DNA from 2 places in the Paenibacillus sp. FSL H8-0548 genome. Region 2 is predicted to be linked to the other one. Evidence: riboswitches for the same ligand, from Rfam matches in the RefSeq annotation. Region 2 holds a riboswitch; the other holds the start of a gene.

Region 1 (3,622 bases), 2.3 Mb from region 2:
ATTCATTGAAGTTAATTACTTGAGTATCGTTTTGTATACCTCAATGGCTCTAGAGCGAGATGCTTTTAAATCTACGATAGCGCCGCTTTGTGGCTGATGTATCTCTTTATCAGACAGATGAGCCAAATGAGGCAGCCAGCGCCGGATGTAGCTGCCGCTGGGATCATGCGTTTGCGACTGAAGTGCTGGATTCATAATTCGGAAATAAGGCGCAGCATCGTAGCCGAGCGAAGAGCACCATAGCCAGCCTCCGCGGTTAAGTGTATTGTCATAATCGCTGAGATGATGACGGAAATGCTGCTCCCCGAGCGTAAAGGGGCAGAGCAGGTTTTTGGTTAAGAACATCGCTACAACCATTCGCAAGCGATTTGGCAGTTCTCCTGTACGGCTTAACTGGGTCATTGCGGCATCGATAATCGGAATACCTGTTGCAGCGGAAGTCCATGCTTCAAAATGCTTATCTGACAAGGCAGACAGATCTGTTTGCTGCTCGTACCTGAAATAATCATCATTATACATGGCTTGATACAAATAGAAATCTCTCCATGCAAGCTGGCGATGCCATGCTTCAGCTCCGGGCAAGCCCTGTGTTTGCTCATAAGCGTGACGCGACGAGATCGCGCCTGTATTCAAGAAGCGAGCGAGCCCGCTCGTAAGCTCCTCTGCAAAGGAATCACGGCTATCTGCATAGGAAGCAAGACGTTCACGCATGAAGCGATCGAGCCTCAGCAGCGATTTGGGCAATCCCTCAACGTTCGTACCGCCCAGTGCAGAGGATATGGAATTAGGCAGCTCAAACTGCTGTGCAATAGTGCTGTTCAATTCTTTTACAGTTGAAAGCTGCTGTATCGTTGTTTCGCCCATCGGACTATAGCATTGCAGCATAAAGCTGCTCCACATCCGGTAGAAGGGGGTAAACACCTTGTAGGTCTCTTGTCGACGCGCGAATGCTGGGAAAGCCTCGAGATCAGCAAGTGCTGCATCTGCAAGGGGCATCCAGCGACGCCCTAGACTACGAGTAACCTGCTGCAACTGCTCGTCCCGCTTACGGGCATAAGGCGTGTAGTCTGCATGGACCACAACCTCGTCAATGGGGTGGGCTTGCAGAAGCGCCTCTGTTATTAAGGCAGGGTCCCCATAGAGCACATGAAGCTCCCTGTCCTCGTTAAAATAGCTGTGCAGCAAAGATGCGGCCTGTGCCATGAAATTTCTGCCGCTATGGCTGGTTAGCCTGCCTCCGCCGATTAAAATGGGATCTATGATGAGCAAATGAATGCCGGGCGTATCCTTTTTCTTTAAATAGTCAAATGCCCGCAAATCTGCAGTACGCAAATCTTTGCGATGAATGAATAAGTACATCAAGCAGTGCTCCTTTCAGATATCGCGAAAAGCTTGGGATGAAACAGCAAAGCCGCATGTCATTTGTCGTTTCAGGACAAAAAACTGCGGCTTTGCTGAATGAGCCTACCTATAAAGTCCTTACTGCGAAGGGCCAGGTTACTCTATTTTTCGTTAGCAAATGCTTCGAAAGACTCATCATTCATGACACGACGAGCAGTCACAAAACGAGTTTCATAATAGGAAGAGTTCAGTTTGTCTGTTACAACACCTCTGCTCGAGGATGAATGAGCAAACTTACCGTCTCCAATGTAAATGCCAACGTGGGATACACTGCTATTGTTGCCACCAACGGTGTCAAAAAACACAAGATCTCCCGGAATTAGATCAGTCTTATCGACCTTCGTGCCTGCTTTGGATTGCGCAACGGAAGTACGTGGAAGCTCGATGCCCATTTTAGTGAACACATAGCTTGTAAATCCAGAGCAATCAAAGCCTTTCGACGATGTTCCACCGCTCTTGTACGGGGTACCAATCACACCATCGATAAATCCGTTCAGTTTTGAATCTGCGAACGCGCTTCCCGCTTGAAAAGCAAGAAGGAGTACGAGACCCATTAGTAATGCGGTAACCTTTTTCAATTGTGAAGCTCCTTCCAAGGCCGACGAGGTTAGCTGTGGGGTTCGGTTGAAGGCTCCCTATGATTCCTCAGACGCTGCAAAATGGATCAGACATCGGAATCAATTCACCCAAAGTGGTTCCCCCGTTTCCCCATAGGGAATTAGGCTGTTTTTTTACTGCTGTTGAGAATTATTCGATTATTTTCAATCATCTCCTGCTTTTACTGGCAAATTCTAATAATTCTCATGTAAACTTTTGGCTTATTCATTCATTAATCCGTGTTTACTGTAATAAAACCGTTGTTAGTAGTACTTTCTAACCAAATGAATGAACTCAATTTCATTTATTATGTGGATATCGTGTAAAATATACCGATTTGTCCCTTTGGGAGCATATCGCTGGACCAAGTCTAGCGGCCTATAAACGGCGGTGTTGTAACCTTTTTTGCAAAAGATTAAAAATATCTCATATGTATAAATACCTATTTCGCTAGCCGCAAGCGAAGTGCAAATAGAACAAGGAAGCTGTTCATAAGAACGGCTTCCTTGTTCAACGCAGAGTAGCTATTTTAAAATATAGGAAGTATAAGTTTCTTCATTATTTCGCAGTAATGACTTTTTCTGAGATGATCTGCGGATCCCCGTTTTTTTGCTCCATCCAGAACTGCAGCCTGTATTTGCCTGCATATTTAAAATCATAGGTGATGACCTTTGAGCTGAACCAAAACGTATCCTTCTCAACGAATTCTTTAAAGTCATTATCCTTTTGATTGCGGCTGTCAATGACAGTTTCTTTATCGTTCGGATCGACAATCATCACCTTGAAGCTATCTATCTCAAGATTTAAGTTATCGATTTGTGCCTGCACTAGAAACTTCTGAGTCGTGCCCTTATCGACTTGACCAAACATTGTACGCTTCTCGTTCATCAGAAACATATGAACATTAGGCTTCTGAATAATAAGCCTCTTCTCACTGCTTTTCCACTGGATAAAAGCCTGCAGAGGCTCACTAAGAGAGCGAATATTGATATAGATCTTATCATCCACCAGCAATCCATCGTCTGCCTGCAGCTTATTATTATTATAAAGGATGGTTACCTTCTGAAATAGTTTGTCCGCGGCAACTAATGAGCCGCCTGATAGGAGCAACGCCATCGATATTATAATGAGTTTTTTACGCATCATTTCTATATCCCCCAATTATCATTTTCTGTCAACTATTTATACATAAATTCCAACAATTAGTTGCGGTAAATAAGAAATAAAAAAGCCCCTCGCGACCACATCATTGTGGAGGAGGGGCCGTGCATGAAGTTATTCATTTCGATTGCAGGTATTCATACTGCGCTGCTATCGTCCATACTTTCATTAATGTACGAACGAGATGATAGCCTTGATGCAGAATGAGTGCGAACAATCCGGTCCAAAGCATGGATACGCTGGTGACGACAATGCCAGCAGCTGCGCCCAATCCCCACATAATAAGCGACAGTGCTGCATAGGAGAGAAAGTTACGCAGAGCGAGCCATAAGGAGCGGAAGACGCCCTCGCCAGAGGCTGCGCCAAGCTGCATCGATAGAAACAGCAGGTGCAGCACCGTCCCCCATATGAGCCATAGTGCTGCTCCGGGCAGTACCGTTTGCATAAGCTCCGGCACGGAGCT
Region 2 (3,622 bases):
GCTTTAAACCGATAAAGATAACGGCCTGCACCGCGAATAGAATGATCGCGAACAAATAAGCTAATCCGACGCTGCGCCAAACATAGTCGCCGTAGCCCTTTTGTCCAAAACGCGGCCACAACGAGCGGCCCTGCGCCTTCCAGAGAGCATCGCCCGCGACGATCGAGAAGTAGATGGATGCAGCCATCGGTATGGTTAGCAGAACGGTGAAGATTGCAGTAATCATCGTCGCTTGGCCAGCGATTTCATTTTCCCCGAGCGAGGCTCGAATGCCGTCCAGCACATTTAAATTCATGATTAGATATGTAATAAAATAGACGATGGTCAAAATAACTCCGTATTTGAACGATGTAAATCTTCGGTATAATACGGCATAAATAATGGCGAGAACAAATAGCACGAAGCTCATTAAAAAGTAGCCGAAGCCGGTTAGGTAACCCGCTATTTTATCCTGATTTTTCACATAGCTGATATAGTCATCAGGAGCAACGAAGGCAGGCTTATATTTAGTAATCACAGTTCTACCATTCAAGCTTATAGCATCGACAGTAAGAGCGAGTTTAGCCTCTTCGATGCTGTATTTCTCGGATGCCTTACCCTGCCATTCCCCTGCTGAATTAATCTGACTATTATTAAAATCGATACCACTGAAGCTTTGTGCGGTCAGAAAAGCGATGATATCTTTGGTTTTATCGGCTTCAGTTAGCTCCTCTCCAGAGACTTTCAGATTCCATGCGACAATTTTTTCGCTTTGCATATGAACATATACATGCCCGTAGTTGCCATTTGTAAATTTCAAATCGACCTGATAGGTATCCGTTGGAAAGCTTTGGTCAAATTTGTCGCTGTACGTTTCAAGCAGCTTGTTTTTGGATAAATAGCCATAAAAGATTTTATCGGTTTGGTGTACCGCTTTGGCTGACTTCACCTTTATTCCGGTTTCCTTCTCAGCAAAGGCAGCGGCTCTGTTCTCGGCTGTGGATTTTTCAATGACCTTCATGTTCAATTCACCGGAAATCATTGAAGAGATCATTGGATAAATCTCAACTCCGGCATAAATAATAAAGCAAGCTACAGCAGCCCATAGAAAACGTTTCCATTCGCTAGGCTTAATTGAATCAATCATTGGTTCACCTCAACTATCGATATAATGAAAAGCATATCCTATAACATTAACATATAAATCCCTGAATTATCCAATGCAAAAGCATCATTTCCTTCAATAACACGCGAAATAACGATGTCCACCAAGCTTAAGGCGGGCTGTATGCTTCCCATGCCTGTTTTTGAGCTAAAATCGTGCTTAATGTCATAAAGCCCTCCTTTAAATTAAGACCGCTTTGGGATTATAATCGTTAACATCATACTAATCGCATAGCTACGCCGAATTTCCTAAGGAAAACGGGGGAACCATAAAGCTGTCAGCATTGACAGCATGGGGTGAATTTTTAAAGCGGGATTTATCCTGCTGCAAAATAGGGCTGCCTGTCCAGGCCCGAATCCGACAGCTAACCTCGTAGGCATCTGGAACAGGACTCATCGCACAGAGCACTTGAGTTTCAGTGCTTTTTTTTATGCTTAAAAAGCGATTTCTTACCTTACCATAACGAAGATGAGGCTGCTTAATGAAGGTAAACTGGAATGTTCTAAAGTGGTCGCCCCCACGGATACTTGTCAGTGGGTTTGCTCTTATTATATTACTGGGTGCTCTGTTATTATCCATGCCATTTGCATCGGTAGAGGGGCAGCGGCTGCCTTTTCTCGATGCGCTGTTTACAGCGACGTCGGCCACTTGTGTGACAGGGCTGGTTGTCGTCGATACGGGAACCTATTTTTCCGTTCCTGGTCAAGTCATCTTAATGTGTTTATTTCAGCTTGGCGGTCTAGGCTTCATGACGATGGCCACCTTGGTAGCACTTGCGCTGCGCAAAAGGATTTCACTGCGTGAGCGGCTTTTGCTTCAGGAAGCGATGAATCAGACGAGTATGGAAGGCATCGTGCGTCTGATTCAGCGGGTAATCGTTTATTCCTTAACGATTGAGCTTGCAGGTGCTGTGCTTTTTGCTATTCGATTTGCTTTTGATATGCCGCTTGGTCGAGCCTTGTATTTTGGCGCATTTCATGCGGTATCCTTATTTAATAATGCCGGGTTTGATATTTTTGGCGAGTATCGCAGCTTAACGGAGTATGCTTCCGACCCAATGGTCAATTTAACAGCTGTGCTGCTTATTATTACTGGCGGCTTAGGATTTATCGTTCTATCGGATCTAATGGAATATAACAAAAAACGGAAGCTTTCATTGCACAGCAAGGTTGTATTGTCGATGACGGGCACGTTAATTGCTGTGGGCACGATCGTTATTTTTATATTCGAGTTTTCCAATACGAAGACGCTTGGTTCCATGGATTTTGGTGGGAAAATCTTGTCCTCCTTCTTCCAATCGGTAACGCCGAGGACCGCGGGTGCCAATACGCTTGATTATACGGCGCTGCGGCAGGCGACGATGTTCTTCACCATTATATTGATGTTTATTGGCGCCTCTCCAGGCTCCACAGGCGGCGGGATTAAGACGACTACCTTTACGACCTTGGTCGGTGCAGTGCTTGCCATGATTCGCGGACGCGAGGACATCGTGTTTTTCCGGCATAGGCTCGGCAAGGATAGAATTTTTAAAGCGCTGACGATTACGTTGATTTCACTAGGACTTGTCATTATCGCAACGATGGTCCTGTCCATGACGGAGAAGCAGCCATTCTTGTTTTTGTTGTTCGAAGCTACCTCGGCATTCGGCACGGTAGGCTTATCGATAGGTGTTACGCCCGAGTTAAGCGCAGTTGGAAAAATAGTGATTGCATTTACGATGTTTGCCGGACGACTAGGCCCACTGACGTTAGCTTACGCGCTAGGGCCTCGTACAGAAAAAGAATTGTACCGGTATCCAGAAGGTAAAATTACAATTGGTTAGGAGATACAGTAAGTGGCGACAAAAAAGAAGCAATTTGTAATCATTGGGCTTGGAAGATTTGGCTCAAGCTTGGGCAGAGAGCTTATCCAGCTTGGCAACGAGGTGCTGGGCATCGATAAGGATGAGGAGGCCGTCCAGGAAATGAGCGGCGCACTCACTTATGCGGTATCAGCGGATTGCACAGATGAGGAATCACTGCGCTCGCTTGGTGTTCGGAACTTCGATTGCGGAGTTGTAGCCATCGGAGATGACATTCAAGCCAGCATTTTGACAACGATATTGCTGAAGGATTTAGGCGTAAAACAAGTTGTAGCGAAGGCAATAAGCGAACTGCATGGGCGTGTGCTGGAGAAAATAGGTGTCGACCGGGTCGTTTATCCGGAGAGAGATATGGGAATTCGAGTTGCGCACCAGCTCGTTTCTCCAAACCTGCTGGATTATATTGAGCTATCCAAGGAATATACAATTGCCGAGCTGGCAGTTCCCGCTTGCTTGAATGGGAAGTCGCTGCATGATATTAATCCGCGAGCAAGATTCGGATGCAGCATCGTCGCTATTAATAAACCCGATGGCATCATTATTGCGCCAACAGCGACGGATGTACTTTCTGAACGTGATGTTATGGTCATCATTGGCACGAATGAGCAAATCGAGAA

What was found. A riboswitch is a leader RNA that binds a small molecule or an ion and turns the genes downstream of it on or off. The one in region 2 is predicted to bind cyclic di-AMP.
Region 1: another riboswitch for cyclic di-AMP. It lies ahead of MHI37_RS00670 (C40 family peptidase); the one in region 2 lies ahead of MHI37_RS22315 (TrkH family potassium uptake protein).

The regions. Positions count from the first base shown of each region.
Region 1 is NZ_CP152049.1:135,432-139,053, forward strand. It holds gene MHI37_RS00665 (deoxyribodipyrimidine photo-lyase) at 16-1,359, opposite strand; gene MHI37_RS00670 (C40 family peptidase) at 1,503-1,979, opposite strand; cyclic di-AMP (ydaO/yuaA leader) riboswitch at 1,983-2,136, opposite strand; gene MHI37_RS00675 (hypothetical protein) at 2,557-3,144, opposite strand; gene MHI37_RS00680 (hypothetical protein) at 3,278-3,622, opposite strand, start outside.
Region 2 is NZ_CP152049.1:5,138,667-5,142,288, reverse strand. It holds gene MHI37_RS22320 (CPBP family intramembrane glutamic endopeptidase) at 1-1,126, opposite strand, end outside; cyclic di-AMP (ydaO/yuaA leader) riboswitch at 1,372-1,538, shown strand; gene MHI37_RS22315 (TrkH family potassium uptake protein) at 1,626-2,966, shown strand; gene MHI37_RS22310 (TrkA family potassium uptake protein) at 2,979-3,622, shown strand, end outside.